3 regions of the Pseudoalteromonas sp. 13-15 genome follow, and region 2 is predicted to be linked to each of the others. Evidence: predicted binding sites of a transcription regulator. Region 2 holds the regulator's gene; each other region holds the start of a gene.
The links. Region 2 encodes LexA, which represses DNA repair genes until DNA is damaged. Its sites were predicted from a motif close to TACTGTATNNNNATACAGTA; they were not measured.

Region 1 (5,248 bases), 1.1 Mb from region 2:
AAGAAGTGGTGGAGGGAGCTGGATTCGAACCAGCGAAGGCTGAGCCGTCAGATTTACAGTCTGATCCCTTTGGCCGCTCGGGAACCCCTCCACACTATTTTTGTTACATTTGGCCCCACTTAACTTAGCGGTAAGAAAAGTGGTGGAGGGAGCTGGATTCGAACCAGCGAAGGCTGAGCCGTCAGATTTACAGTCTGATCCCTTTGGCCGCTCGGGAACCCCTCCAATGCAACGGCGCTGATAATAGCAAAATGTGCCTTTAAGTAAAGAAAAAAGCTAAAGAAAATTTAAATAAAGCCGATAAATATTCATTACTCATTCCAATCGGCTAAAGTCTATGCAAATCGATGATTTGTTAATCACAGAGCAGCAATTAAGTACTCGGTTAAACCAAAGTGTACATGCAGACCGCCGTGGTGAATTTTCATTGCTGTTAGCAATGCTTTCACAAGATGCTTTAGATTTTAGTCAATTTCATTTACCTAAAACTGAAATTGAAGAAAACACAACTCAAGAAGCGCAGTTAAGAGAGCAATTAGGAGCAGGACCAAAGCAGCTATTAGCACCCAGTGAATTTAATATGCTAATTGGGCAGTTTAATGCACAGCGTTTGTCTTTGGTTGGTGAGAATAAAGGCATGGTCGATATAAAGCTAAATCAGTGTTTAAACCCTGAGCCCTTTTCGATTAGAGATGATGTAAACCACATACCCCTACCCATTATAGATAATTGTGAACTTGCTGTGCGAAGACGTTTACAAAAAGACGAAATAGAAATAGATAATCCAAAAATGGATGTCGCAGGCTTTTATGACGTTCTAACAGACGTAAATCAGCGTGAACCATTACATTTGACGATGGCATAATTTATGATTTCATCAAATAGTGTCTAGTTACACTACCCATCACTGATTAAATTTTACGACTGCACCAAATCCGAATTGACTAAAAATTGATTTAATGTAAAAAAAGCATCCAAAAATTAAATGCAATTGCTATAATGGCTACAAATGGTATGACATGAATGCCGTTATCATTAAACCAAGGTAATTAGGAACGTAATGAAGAAAACATTCACGCTAAATCACGAGAAAATCAAATACCCTCGTATGGTTGATGCTGCAAAGCATGAAGTGAAAAAATATTTGAAAAGAGAGCGCAACAAAACTCTACCAGAAGATGCAGATTATTGGGCATTTGACTGTAAGTTTGGTAAAACGGTTGAAGATGCGCAAGTGGTTCATGTAGCTGAAATCAGCAACTGTATTAGCGATATTGAAAAGCAAGAATTGATGTCTTTTTACTTAGAAATATTGGCAAAACCTGCACAGCGTCAACAGCTAGACCTTGATAACGACGAGTAATAATTAGCGTTTGTGCATATCAAATTATTTAAATGGGCCATTGGCCCATTTTTTATGCCTATAGACTACCTTCAAGCTTTTTTCTTTTGAGCTAGCTCAAAGTATTTCACATTGTTTTAGGGCTTTAACTGTTAAATTGTTATTAACACTACTTTTTCCTTCAATATTAACCACTTAATTAATAGGGGTAGTACTAAACCTAAAAGTTATAGAGAAAGTTGTGTTTAATAAATTTACGAAGCTATGCATTAAATGTGAGTATTTAATTAGCAACGGAGTAAAGTAAACAATGTACTTCACTTAAAAAGAGGGGATTACGCGCTATGGCATTTTTTGTATTTTTTTGCGCTGCCACAAGGGCAATCATCATTCCTGCCAACTTTTATATCAGCGACCGGAAATATAATACCATCGAGATATCGCCACTGGGTTTGCTCTTTTATAAATTGAGAGCGCTCATGTAACACACAATATAGGTTTTGATAAAAATAGGTAGCTTTAAACTCAACGACCCCTTTATTTTCATCGCTGTTTGTTTCAATAACAGATAAGCTTACAAATCGACAACTGGTGGCAAATTCTTTAATTTCATTTACAGGGTTTTCAGCTTGCTTTTCACTTGCATATGTTTGGTATACGTATTTAGCATTTTTTTGTACGTAAGCTGTATACCTAGAGCGCATTAACTGCTCGGGTGTTTCTGCTTGTTTATCACCTAATAGCAGTGGTTCACAGCAATCTTCGTAATTTTTTTGGTTTCCACAAAAGCAAGTGTTGTTATTTAAATAATTCATAATTGTTACATAAGATTTAAAACATCATTTTAGCAAGCTTGCTGTATGTAAGGTATATCAAGTACGTCAGAATTTTTAGTAAAACAGTATAACTTTGTTTTTGTGTTACTTAAGTTAAGCGATAAGTTGCTCAATAACTGATTGTTTAACATATCAGTCCATGTAATGACCGCTGCAAAGTTACCATTATGCAGTGCGCTACGCAGTACATATTCTAAATTTACTAAATGTTTTTGCCTAATGACTAATAGTTTACTTGTGTCTATTGAACATGAATCAAGCAAAGCTTTACTAGGAACATGATCTGGTGCGATTAATAAAGTCCAAGCATTTAAACTATTATACTGGTGTAGCACCTTTAACAGCTCAAACGTTGCCGATATATCATCTTCAATTTGAATCACGTTAACACAATCAGATAGTTCGTCTTGCTGATAGCTTTTTACTGTTCTTACGGTTATTGGCTGTAACATATCATCTCGCTCACTGGGTTTATATACAGTACATGTATACAGTAGTTTATACAGTGTTATGGCGCAAGTGTTTTTTTGCTATTTTTTTATACAAATTTATATTCTATTTTTAAGGATATGTATTTTAATGTTTATATTGTTGATATTTATCGCTTTTATTTAAATTGGAATGTTAGTGGGTGAGTGTTTTTTATACAGGTTGAAAAGGTTTGCTTACGTTTTTTATAAATTTAAATTATAGCTCTGTACTGTATACAGTACTTTTACGAGCTAAGTTTCGGGCTTTTACTAAGGGGCAGGGGGGATTAAATGGGCATATTGTAATTGATGAATTTGTTCATATAAACTGGCTGCATAACATTGGGCATCCTTAAAACGCTTTGTTTCTATATATTTTCTTAAATCAGCAAGCGCAACTGTAGCTGGCTCATGGCCCTGGCTACTCGATAAGCTAAGCCAAGCAACTCCATGAAATACACTTTGTGGAACACCTTGGCCTTTTACAAAAAACAAGCCTAAATAAAATTGCCCTCGGTGATCACCAGACATTGCCGATAAGCGCATCCACTTTGCAGCTAAAGCAGGCTGGTTATTTTTTAAATAATATAGCGCCTTATTCAGCGTACTTTGTTGAGAGCTATCATTTTCAGGTGACGAATTAGTATCGCCTGGTTGTGTCACAAAAGACAAAATATTGTCTAATTGTTGTTCTAAATCATAACCTGTTGGTGTGGTTTTTATCATATGCTGTCATTCGGTATAGTTAACTACTTCAATAGTTTAGTATATCGCAAGGTAAAATGTCCTGAAAAATATACTTTTTATGATAAAATCTCACTACTTTTTATTGTTGTAAGTTCATTATGTTAGAAGCTTTATTTAAAATTAACGAAAATGGGTCCACGGTTCGACGAGAATGCATCGCCGGAATGACTACTTTTATCACAATGGTTTACATTGTATTCGTGAACCCTGCGATGTTAGCAGAAGCGGGAATGGATCAAGGTGCTGCTTTTGTTGCTACTTGTATTGCTGCTGCAATAGGTTGTTTTATTATGGGGTTATGGGCCAATTACCCATTAGCTTTAGCACCTGGCATGGGGTTAAACGCCTTCTTTACGTATGGCGTTGTATTAGGTATGGGATACACCTGGGAAGCTGCGTTGGGCGCAGTATTTATGTCGGGTTGTATATTTTTATTACTAAGTTTATTTAAGGTTAGAGAATGGATAATAAATGCCATTCCATTAGTTTTAAAACGGGCTATTGCGACAGGCATTGGCGCATTTTTAGCCTTAATAGCACTTAAAAATGCAGGCATTATTGTGGCAAGCCCCGCTACATTTGTGCAGTTGGGTGACATAACATCTGCGGGACCGTTACTGGCTATATTTAGCTTTTTTATTATTGCGGCATTGTTATATCGTGATTTTAAAAGTGGAGTGTTGATCAGTATTTTATTGGTTACTGCTATCTCACTTGGTTTAGGTTTAGTTGAATACCAGGGAATTATTGCTGCACCGCCTTCAATTTTACCTACTTTTATGCAGTTGGATTTTGCTGCTGCTTTAGAACTTTCAATGCTTAGTGTTATTTTTGCATTTTTGTTTGTCGATTTGTTTGACACGTCAGGTACTCTTGTAGCTGTAACGCAAAAGGCTGGTCTTGCAGATGAAAAAGGAAACATGCCACGCTTAGGACGTGCACTCAGTGCCGATAGCTCAGCTACCATTGCAGGTGCAATGTTAGGTACCTCAACAACCACATCTTATATAGAGTCAGTTGCGGGTGTATCTGTTGGTGGGCGTACAGGTTTAACTGCAGTGGTAGTTGGTTGCTGCTTTTTGCTAATGATGTTCTTTGCACCGTTAGCTAATATGGTACCAGCTTATGCAACAGCGGGCGCAATCTTATATGTTGCTGTACTTATGTTACAAAACCTAAAGTTTGTGGACTGGGACGATATGACAGACGCTATTCCAGTAGCCGTTGTGCTGTTAATGACGCCGCTTACGTTTTCAATTGCGCATGGTATTGCGCTTGGCTTTATTTCATATACGGCGGTTAAGTTGCTTTGTGGTAAACGCAGTGAAATAACAATTAGTGTATGGATATTAACCGTGTTATTTATTGTTAAATTCGCGTTTTTATCATAAATAACAAAGTTTTGTTTTGATATATAACTACCAGCGACGTTATGTGATTTATCCCTGTTGGGGAAGCTAAACTCTCGGTTATAAAATTTAATGCTAAAAAAGCCCATACACAGTATGGGCTTTTTTTATTATTCAGTGGAAAGCTGCTGTTACCATTTCTTTTTTGGAGCAAACAGCACATCTAAATCGTCTTGTTCTTGCTCGTTTTTCTTTTTTAGGGCGCTTGCGTTAGATGCTTTTAGCTCGACGCTAATTTCCTCTAAGTAACGTTCCACTTCTTGACGTTTAGCATTTACATATTCGTCTGAATAAGGCACTGCACTAAGCGTTGCGTAGGCTTTTTCAAAATATTGTCTAGCAGAGCCAACCATACTCGCAGAACGTGCCGAAATACCGCGTTTAATTTGGCTTTCTATATTTATTTTAAGCTGTAATTTCTCAAGTAGTTTGTCTTCGCCTGTA
Region 2 (5,248 bases):
GTTGAAATGATACCAAACGCTGGCAAAATCATGATGTAAACTTCGGGGTGACCAAAAAACCAAAATATATGCTGGAACATCACCGGATCGCCACCGCCGGCAGCGTCAAAAAAGCTAGTCGCAAAATATTTATCGGTTAAAACCATGGTCACCGCCCCTGCCAAAACGGGCATAACAGCAATGAGTAAAAATGCCGTTATTAGCCATGTCCATACAAACAAGGGGAGTTTCATCCACGTCATGCCAGGTGCACGCAAATTAACTATAGTCACAACCACATTAATAGCACCCATAATTGAGCTAATACCCATTATGTGCACCGCAAATACAAACAAGGCAGTATTGTCGTTACTGTATGTGGTTGAAAGCGGAGCATAGAAGGTCCAGCCAAAAGCAGGACCTCCTCCAGGCATAAATAAAGAAGCAAGCAAAATTAAAAATGCGAAAGGTAAGATCCAAAAGCTCCAGTTATTCATTCTAGGTAATGCCATATCTGGCGCACCTATCATTAACGGTATCATCCAATTGGCTAATCCCGTAAAGGCAGGCATAACGGCGCCAAACACCATTATTAAACCGTGAACTGTAGTCATTTGATTAAAAAAGTGGGGATCGACCAACTGCAACCCAGGTTGAAATAGTTCGGCCCTGATCACCATAGCCATGGCGCCACCAATTAAAAACATGGTCAACGAAAATATTAAATATAAACTGCCAATATCTTTATGATTTGTTGTATAAAGCCAGCGCTTAAAGCCTTTAGCTGGATGATGAGCATGATGCGCTTCATTGGCGTTTGGTTGTTCTGCTATGCTACTCATTAGTTAGCCTCCACGTCGGCATCAAGTGCTGCTTGAATCTCACTAGGCTGAATAACATCACCGGTATCGTTACCCCATGCATTTCGCTTGTAAGTAATAACCGCAGCCAATTGTTTTATAGATAACTGCTTGGCAAATGATTGCATTGCCGTACCTGGGCTCCCATGAATAAGTATGTCTATATGACCTTTTATATCGCCAAGTACAATTGGGCTACCTTTTAGAGCCGGAAATACGCCCGGTAGCCCTAACCCTGTAGGTTGATGACATGCTGCACAACTTGCCATGTATACTTGAGCGCCCAGCTCCATTAGCTCTTCTTTAGGTAATGTTTGATCAAGTAAAGCGGCATCAGCTAAAGCTGCTTGTTGCTTAGCTTGTTTAGCATCGGCCAACCATACTTTAAAGTCAGCCTCAGATTTGGCCTCTACCACAACGGGCATAAACCCGTGATCTTTACCGCACAGCTCAGCACACTGACCTCGGTAAATGCCTTCTTCGTTTATGTTGGTCCATGTTTCGTTAATAAAGCCTGGGTTGGCATCTTTTTTAACGGCAAAGTCTGGTACCCACCAAGAGTGGATAACATCATCTGAGGTCATTAAAAAACGAATTTTTTGATTAATTGGCAGTACGAGGGGTTTGTCTACCTCAAGTAGATAATTTGGGTTTTTATCAGCTAAATTAGTTATTTCATCCTGAGGAGTTGCAAGCATTGAGTAAAACTCTACATCTTCTCCCATGTATTCATAATGCCATTTCCACTGTGAACCTGTAACTTTAATTGTTAAGTCGGCTTTACTGGCATCTTCCATCGCTATTAACGTTTTTGTAGCTGGCACTGCCATAGCAATTAAAATAACAAATGGAATGGCGGTCCAAAGAATTTCTACTTTGGTGCTTTCGTGGAATTGAGCGGGAACCGCTCCTTTAGATTTGCGATGATGAATGAGTGCCCAAAGCATAATGGCAAACACTATTATCCCAATCACACAACATATAAAAAATATGGTCATGTGTAATTCGTAAACATTTTCACTTATATCTGTAACGCCTTTACGCATATTAAATTGGCTATTTGCCAAGGCTAACTGCGGAAAAACACACAATATAAGCCACAAGGTACAACTAAGTTTACCCATGTGACGACTCCTTTGATGCTGTTGCTAGTGCAAAGCGAAGAGGCATACGGCTTAAACGCCAATTCGTTATTTTTATTTTTTTATTAATGCCGTTTTATTTATAAAAATTGGCATTCACTGCGCTAGCAAAAGTTTATTGTGTGTGCTCAAAACTTAAAAGCGATGAGTATTGCCAGCGTCAGCTTATTAACAATTAGTTAATATTTAACCACCATGCAAGTTTTTTGTATTAAAAACAAACAATAAATATATAAAAAGTAGAGAGTTGACTTAGTTGAACGTAGAGAGAAATAGCTCAAATCGAGAGGTGGTAAGGGCTAAGGATGAAATGAAAGAGTGTGAATAAAAAACAAACAAAATTTTAAAAATAAAAAAAGCGCACCAAAAAAGTGCGCTTTTTATAAAATAAGAAAAACTACATCCAGTCCGCGTTACGAATTACACCCACTGCTAAGCCTTCAATGTTGAACGACTCAGTTTCAAGATCGACCTTAATTGGTGCAAACTCGTCATTTTCGGCATGAAGCAATACCTGACGACCCGCTTTTTCGATGCGTTTTACGGTTACATCGTCATCAACACGGGCAACCACAACTTGACCATTTTCAGCCACTTGTGTTTTATGCACAGCAAGTAAATCGCCATCCATAATGCCTATATCTTTCATACTCATACCGTTTACGCGCAGTAAAAAGTCGGCAGCTGGTTTAAACATTAATGGGTCAATTTTACAGTGGCTTTCAACATGTTCTTGCGCCAAAATAGGGGAACCTGCCGCAACTCGGCCAATAAGCGGTAAACCTAATTGTTCTGGCTCCTCTTCTTCAACAAGTTGAATTCCACGGCTTGCGCCAGGTTTCATTTTAATCACCCCTTTTTTGGCAAGGGCTTTTAAATGTTCCTCAGCGGCATTTGCACTTTTAAACCCTAACGTTTGTGCTATTTCGGCACGTGTAGGCGGCATACCAGTGTCTTTAATAAACACTTTAATTAATTCGAGTATTTGAGCTTGGCGTTTAGTTAATGGGCGCATACAACTGGTTTTCCATACAGTACATTTAACTGTGAGTATATACAGTTAAATAAAAATCGCAAATTTAAATTATTCGTTCAAATAGCCAAATTACTTCCTTACGTGTACATTTTAGGGGCTTTCTAAAATAGCCTATAAAAATAGTAACTTGCTACATTAAATTTAAAGGAATCTATATGAGTATTTGGCATCAACCCATTACATTAGCATTGTGTAAACAATTGGACGAAGGCATTAATGGCCAAGGGACGCTAATGAAAACCATGGGAATCGAAATAACAGAGATAGGCGACGATTATCTAGTAGCAACCATGCCTGCAATCCCTGCACACCATAACCCTATTGGCATGGTTCATGGCGGCGCAAACGTTGTACTCGCCGAAACCGTAGCGAGCTATGCTGCTAATTTTGTAGTTGATTTCACAAAGTTTTACTGTGTTGGGCAAGAAATAAGTGCAAGCCATTTAAAGGCTTCTCGCAATGGTACATTAACGGCAACAGCACGCGCATTTCATATTGGAAAACGAAGCTCTGTTTGGGAAATAAAAATTACAAACAGCCGCAACGAGCTATGCTGCGTATCAAAAATGACCGCAGCCGTTGTTGAGCGAAAGACGTAAGTTATTTTTCGAGAGGGTAAATTGTTATTTCCATACCCGCGCCAATAGCAGATATACGCAGTAGTGTATCTGCATGTAAAGCTTGATTAAAACATTTTGGCGACGTGCCTGACTCAAACCCTATATCAAACGTTCTACGTGAGCAGCTTAACCATTGCTTTAATGCATTGCGTGAACATGACTCAATAAGCTCACATATATGGTTTATTGCTTTGTCTGGTGATTTTACATCGCCAGCTACCTCAATACGTGCTAATTGACGGTATTCGTCTTTGTCATAATGTAAAATCGTTGCGACTTTTTTTAGGTCGGCCACCAGCACACTAATATCTTGTTTTGACTCAAGCTCTAGATCTACATTTAAAAATTGAATTTCCGACATTGTCTCGTATTTATCCTCTAATGGTTACCATGCAAACTTTAACGCAGTTTTACCTTTATACCAAATCAACACCCTATAAATAGACGTTTTATATAGTAATACTCTTATTTTAGAGTGCTATTGCTGCTTACAATTGGCGCTATTGTGCTGAAACGCTATTTTAATGCACTAGTGCGACATTTTGTCGCACTCACCTTGCTCAACCATCGCGTAAAATGTCTCGTAAAAATAATAAGATAAACACACATGAAAAAAGTTTTTAAACCAGCACGTAAACTTCATAAATGGTTGGGCTATTTATTAGGAATACAAATACTAGCTTGGTTGCTTGGCGGTTTGGTTATGAGCGCTATCCCGCTTGAAAAAGTACATGGTAAACACCTAGCAACACGCACCCTAGTTAACCCCTTTAAAAGCAGCGATTACGTGGCATCAATTGATAATATTGTTTCGCAAGTCACTAATCCGACTAAAATAACCTTTGCGCATTTTTTATCTACCCCACTTATAACTGTAACCAGTGAAGGCAACCCTCAAAGTTTTAATGGCATTACTGGGCAACCATTTAAAGCCCCCAACAAACAGCAAATAATTGCTAATGCACACGCGCATTTACTTATTGATGCTCAACCAGTAAGTACCACTTTATTAGGTTTAGGACCAAGAGAAAGCGGTTATAAAAAAGATGTATGGAAAGTACAATTTAACGATACATTGAGCACCACACTCTATTTGTCATCAGATACAGGCAAAGTGATTACTGTGCGCAGCACACTGTGGCGAATTTTCGACTTTTTTTGGATGCTGCATATTATGGATTACGATGAACGTGAAAACTTTAACAATCCTCTATTAATTAGCTTTGCTGCAACCAGTGTGCTTTTTTGTTTAACTGGCTTTTTACTGCTATTGCAAAACATAAGGATTAAACGCAGATTTAAATAAGTTTATGTTTGCCTGTTGAGCCAGTAAACTAGGGGCTCCTGTAGTTCACGTATGTGATGGATATGACCCGATTGATTTTGGCCTTACTGGCTTGCTGTGTCTGTTTTTCGGTATCAAGTAAAGACTTTACTCGCTTCTCTACTGCTAAAAAGCACTTAATAAAAACGCTACCGCACAATGCAAAAAGCCTGTATTGCGGTTGTGATATTAAAAAACAAGGTAAAAAACTAGTGCCAGATCCAACGGGTTGTGGCTATGTACCTCGTAATACATTTACCCGCTCAGGCAAAGTAAACAAGCGCGCT
Region 3 (5,248 bases), 1.1 Mb from region 2:
TTTTCCAGTAGTAAGAATGTAAATCCATCAAAACCACAATATGCATAAAAACATATCACAAAGTATTTCAATATAGCCATTTAGAATACTGAAACAATATTTGGAGGATATCTATAAAACTTTTTTATATACCTCTTTTTGTTGCCGCGTACTTTTTCGTGCGTCATAATCTAACGCCTTATTTATTAGCGGACTTTTTATGAACTGGCTTGCGCATTTACCGACTCAACGAACACCTTGGCTTTTATTCACTGCGATTGTTTTTATGCTAGAAGTAACCGCATTGTTTTTTCAATATAAAATGGGGTTAGCGCCCTGCATTATGTGTATTTATCAACGTACCGCGGTGTTAGGATTACTTGGCGCGGGTATTGTTGGGTCAATTAATCCACAAAGTAAAATAATGCGTATAATTGCTTACATTACTTGGGGAGTATCGAGCATTTGGGGGTATTTAATTGCCCGTGAGCACATAGATATGCAAACAACAACAGATCCGTTTGCGTTTAGCTGCGAGTTTGAGCCTAACTTTCCATCGTTTATGCCGCTGCATGAATGGATACCGAGCTTTTTTGAAGCCACTGGCGATTGCGGTAACATAGATTGGGAGTTTTTATCGCTCAGTATGCCGGCTTGGATGGAAATTATTTTTGGGCTATTCGCTCTAACATTTTTTATTGTATTAGGTAGTCGCTTAATACTAAAAAGAACGGTTTAATAATTATGTTTACCTTTTTTTCTAGTCAACTTAAACAGTTGCAACATTTAAAAATACGCGAGAGACAGCTTGTTATAGCACGGTCTTTATCAATGCTGTCACCTACCGACCGTGTATTACTGCGTATTATCAAAATATTGCTATTAAGCCCGTTGTTTTTAATATTTACACTTTTTGAAGGTTGGATAATCATTCCCTTTTTAATACTCGGTGGGCTTTTTTATCCGTTATTAACCGCTCCGGTCGATATAAATTTTGCCAGAAAAAACTTAGACGAAGCACTACAACAACATGAAAAGGGCGCTTAGCGCCCTTTTGCTAAAGTTTAACTTTTCCTTCTAACTTACCCATTACTTTTTTGCCAATCCCCTTCACTTTGGCCAAGTCCTCAAGGCTTGTAAATGAACCATTTTCATCTCGGTAATTTACTATTGCTTGTGCTTTCTTTTTACCAATTCCAGGAAGTTTAGCCAACATTTTTGCATCTGCATCATTAATACTTACCGCTTCGATGGGAGCCATAGATTTGCTCACTTCAGGTAATTGCGCGTAAGAGGTAGTAATGGGTAGGATACTTAGCAAACTTGCTATAAGTAAAAGTTTAAATATTTTCATTTATTCGTCCTTATTGTCCATTTTAGAACATATTTATTTTAATTATTAGGGAAGACCATAAATGACAAACGCGAGGCTAGCCACTTTGGAAGTACCTAAATGCATTATCACTTTTATCCGAAATCCTTAAAATGCAGCTGGTACAACCAAGTGATATATTAAATAAAGTTAAGTTACCGTTTTTTGTCAAATTTAAGACACTTAAAAATTACAACTCTGCGCTTGCATATTTACTTGCAAACCTTTACTGTATATAAAAACAGTAATCTTATGGTTTTTTATAAACCACAGTGCCAAGCAAGTTTGCAGGAGAAATCATGGCTGTTGTTGTTAAATATGTTGTAGAACGAAACGGAGTCGAGCGTATGACGTTTACTACTAAGAAAGAAGCTGATGCCTATGACAAAATGCTAGACATAGCAGAATCACTTGAGCTGATGCTAGAAAAAGTAGACGTGCCATTGAGTGAGCAACAAATAGAATCGCTTGCGTTAGAAATAGCAAAAAGTAAAGACGACTTTATGTCGGTACTTAAAGGTGCCAAAGAGCCTACTACTAAAGTGGCAAGTAAAAATAAAAAATCAGATAACGTTGCATCTATTGACGATAACAACGCTAAACAAGCAAGCTAAACATTTTGCAAATAAAAAGGGAGCAACTTAGTTGCTCCCTTTTTTATAGCTTTTATAAAAACGAATATTAATTAAAGCTCTTTTTCAACTTCATCAAATAACGTTGTTATATCTGAGTTAGGCTCATTGGTTGCTAAACTTACAACTACAATAGCAATACTTGCAAGTATAAAGCCTGGGACAATTTCGTACATTACGCTACTTAAACTTTCACCGTTGATTGTGAATGGGCCATAAATCCATAGTAAAACAGTAACTGCACCCACAACCATACCTGAAAGCGCACCCGCAAAGTTCATACGTTTCCAGTAAAGGCTAAACAATACAAGCGGACCAAATGCAGCACCAAAGCCAGCCCATGCATTACTCACTAAGTCTAAAATAGAACTGTCTCTATCGTATGCGAGGTAAATAGCAAGTATTGCAACAATAGACACACTAATGCGCCCTACTAGTACAAGCTCTGCGTCACTGGCTTCTTTACGTAAAAATGTTTTGTAAAAATCTTCAGTTAGTGAGCTTGAGCTTACTAATAGCTGAGATGAAATTGTACTCATTATTGCAGCTAATATTGCTGCAAGTAAAAAGCCAGCAATAAGTGGATGAAACAACAGCTCTGACAGGATCAAGAATATAGTTTCAGGATCATCCACAACTATATTATTTTCATAAGTGTATGCTGCACCAAAAATACCCGTACCTACTGCACCAATTGCAGCAACAATCATCCAAGACATACCAATACGACGTGCTGTTGGCATATCTTTAACACTGCGCACCGACATAAAGCGAACAATGATATGTGGTTGACCAAAGTAACCCAAGCCCCACGCCATTGCTGAAATAATACCTAGCGCAGACCCTGCGCCTATCCAACTTAGCATGTCTGGATTAACACTGTTTAGGGTTGACTGCAGTGGTTGCTCTAATAAAGAGTAAGCTACAGCGGGTACTAAAATAAGTGCAATAAACATAATACAGCCTTGCACGAAGTCAGTTAAGCTAACCGCTAAAAAGCCGCCAAAGAGTGTATACAAAACAACAACACCCGTTGTGATGTATAGCCCCATTTCGTAGCTTAAGCCAAATGAGCTTTCAAATAGTTTACCACCGGCAACAACACCTGAAGAGGTATACAGTGTGAAGAACACAATAATTACAACAGCCGACACAACACGGAGTAAATTTGATTCATCGTTAAATCGGTTAGAAAAGTAATCAGGGATGGTAATAGAGTCATTAGCTTTTTCAGTGTAAACCCTTAAACGCGGCGCGACTAAAAAGTAGTTTAACCATGCACCGGCAATTAAGCCAAATGCAATCCATGTGCTACTTAAGCCAGTAACAAACATGGCGCCAGGTAACCCCATTAAAATCCAGCCACTCATATCTGAAGCACCCGCTGAGAGTGCTGCAACACTTGGCGACAAGTTTCTACCACCCAGCATATAACCAGAAACATCACTTGTTGACTGCTTATAGGCATATAAACCAATACCTAACATAACAACAAAATATAGTGACAATGAAATGATCATTCCTGTTTCCAAATTCGCCTCCATAAAACAATTAAAAGTAGCAGGCTTTTGATCCGAATATTGACTCTTAAAATTTTATAATAAAGTCACTATTAGGATAAAAGCATTCCTTTGGACTATATCATGCTTGTAACAAAAATCTCTATTTGTTGCATTTTCTTAGTTTAAAAATAATCATGTTGAAAACAATTGCTAAAAAAACTTTTTTACACGCAAAAAAATAGCCAAACGCTTTTATTTAATAATGATATTTTATTATTTAGTAAAATATACAGCATGCTATTTTGTATGTTTTCTAATATATTATTACAATAGCGACTGACTCGACTGACACGGATTTTTTTATGTATTTTTATGCTGCGCGCCAACCTATTTTAAATCGTGATAAAGAGCTTATTGGTTATGAGCTTTTATTTCGTGATGGCGTAGATAATGTATTTCCCAATATAGATGGTGACGAAGCAACTACACGCTTAATTGAGGGCAGTCAGTTTAACTTTGGTTTAGAAGACTTAACCGATAACAAACCGGCTTATATTAACTTTACACTAGAAACCTTACTTAAGGGTTACCCTACCCTGTTGGGTAAAGACACCATTGTTGTAGAAATACTTGAAACAATTCAACCGGGTAAACGTTTACTTGCGATTGTTAAAAACCTCAAAGACAAAGGCTACACCATCGCGCTCGATGATTACATTCACCAGCCGGTGTGGCGCCACTTTTATCCGTTTATCGATATTATTAAAATCGACTTTTTAACGTGTGATTTAGCAACAATAAAAACCATTATAAAAGAGCTAAAGGCGCACCCTCATATAAAGCTTTTAGCTGAAAAAGTAGAAACGCACGAAGCATATAGCTTAGCGTTAGAGCTTGGCTTTGATTATTTTCAAGGGTTTTTCTTTTCAAAACCAGAAATGGTACAAAGTAAAGCGTTACCACCATCAGAAATGGCGCTTGCAGAATTACTTTACCAAACGTCAAGCGTAGAGATGGACCTAAAAAAAATCACCGATGTATTTGAGCGCGACGTAAACCTATCTTACAAACTGCTCCGATACTCAAACTCAGCAGCCTTTACACGACGAGCTGAAATAAGCACAATAAAACAAGCACTTATTGTTTTAGGTGCTCAAGAGATCAAAAAACTTCTCTCTTTGTTATTTGCTGCACAAGTATCGGCTGATAAACCGGTAGAGTTAATTAGGCTATCACTTACACGCGCTCGCTTTTGTGAGCTGTTAGCTATTTCACATGGCCAAATGAAAGACACCGGCATGGCATTTTTAACCGGTATGATGTCGTTAATGGACGCTATTTTAGATGAAAGTATGCAAAGTGTGATGCAAAAGCTTCCTTTGTCTAACGATATTAAGGCAGCTCTGTTAGATAACGAGGGGTTATTAGCGCAATACTTAAACCTTGTAAAACATTACGAAAAGGCTGATTGGTCACAAGCAAACGACATTTCAACAGCACTTAATATTGCCGATAAAGTACCTGATGCGTATCACGAGGCACTTAGTTGGGTGAACGAGCAAATGAGCTTGATGGTTAATACCTAATACTTGCCAAGCATTATTCTATAAAAACGCCAGCATTAAGCTGGCGTTTTTATTTTGATTTGGCTTATAAACTTTCTAAAAAGTCTTCATCAAAGTCAGCAGGCTCTTCTTTAATTGGCGGGTTGCCATCGTAAAGTTCGAATAACTGACGCTGAAAATAAATATCTTTTACAAATA

Region 1: ATS72_RS02095 (SulA-like leucine-rich domain-containing protein) is a predicted target of LexA. The motif match lies at 2,655-2,674, and genes of this name have one in related genera.
Region 3: ATS72_RS07010 (YebG family protein) is a predicted target of LexA. The motif match lies at 1,579-1,598, and genes of this name have one in related genera.

Annotation. Positions count from the first base shown of each region.
Region 1 is NZ_CP019162.1:414,347-419,594, forward strand. It holds tRNA gene ATS72_RS02070 (tRNA-Tyr) at 7-91, opposite strand; tRNA gene ATS72_RS02075 (tRNA-Tyr) at 141-225, opposite strand; gene ATS72_RS02080 (VC2046/SO_2500 family protein) at 338-865, shown strand; gene ATS72_RS02085 (DUF6172 family protein) at 1,061-1,363, shown strand; gene ATS72_RS02090 (YchJ family protein) at 1,678-2,157, opposite strand; gene ATS72_RS02095 (SulA-like leucine-rich domain-containing protein) at 2,187-2,630, opposite strand; gene ATS72_RS02100 (tetratricopeptide repeat protein) at 2,919-3,374, opposite strand; gene ATS72_RS02105 (NCS2 family permease) at 3,494-4,786, shown strand; gene ATS72_RS02110 (hypothetical protein) at 4,936-5,248, opposite strand, start outside.
Region 2 is NZ_CP019162.1:2,630,400-2,635,647, reverse strand. It holds gene ctaD (cytochrome c oxidase subunit I) at 1-821, opposite strand, end outside; gene coxB (cytochrome c oxidase subunit II) at 821-1,963, opposite strand; gene lexA (transcriptional repressor LexA) at 2,379-2,996, opposite strand; gene ATS72_RS12210 (PaaI family thioesterase) at 3,173-3,616, shown strand; gene ATS72_RS12205 (hypothetical protein) at 3,618-3,998, opposite strand; gene ATS72_RS12200 (hypothetical protein) at 4,245-4,943, shown strand; gene ATS72_RS12195 (endonuclease) at 5,006-5,248, shown strand, end outside.
Region 3 is NZ_CP019162.1:1,500,042-1,505,289, forward strand. It holds gene dsbB (disulfide bond formation protein DsbB) at 200-718, shown strand; gene ATS72_RS07000 (DUF6170 family protein) at 724-1,026, shown strand; gene ATS72_RS07005 (ComEA family DNA-binding protein) at 1,037-1,333, opposite strand; gene ATS72_RS07010 (YebG family protein) at 1,651-1,965, shown strand; gene putP (sodium/proline symporter PutP) at 2,037-3,515, opposite strand; gene ATS72_RS07020 (EAL and HDOD domain-containing protein) at 3,848-5,071, shown strand; gene ATS72_RS07025 (MlaA family lipoprotein) at 5,136-5,248, opposite strand, start outside.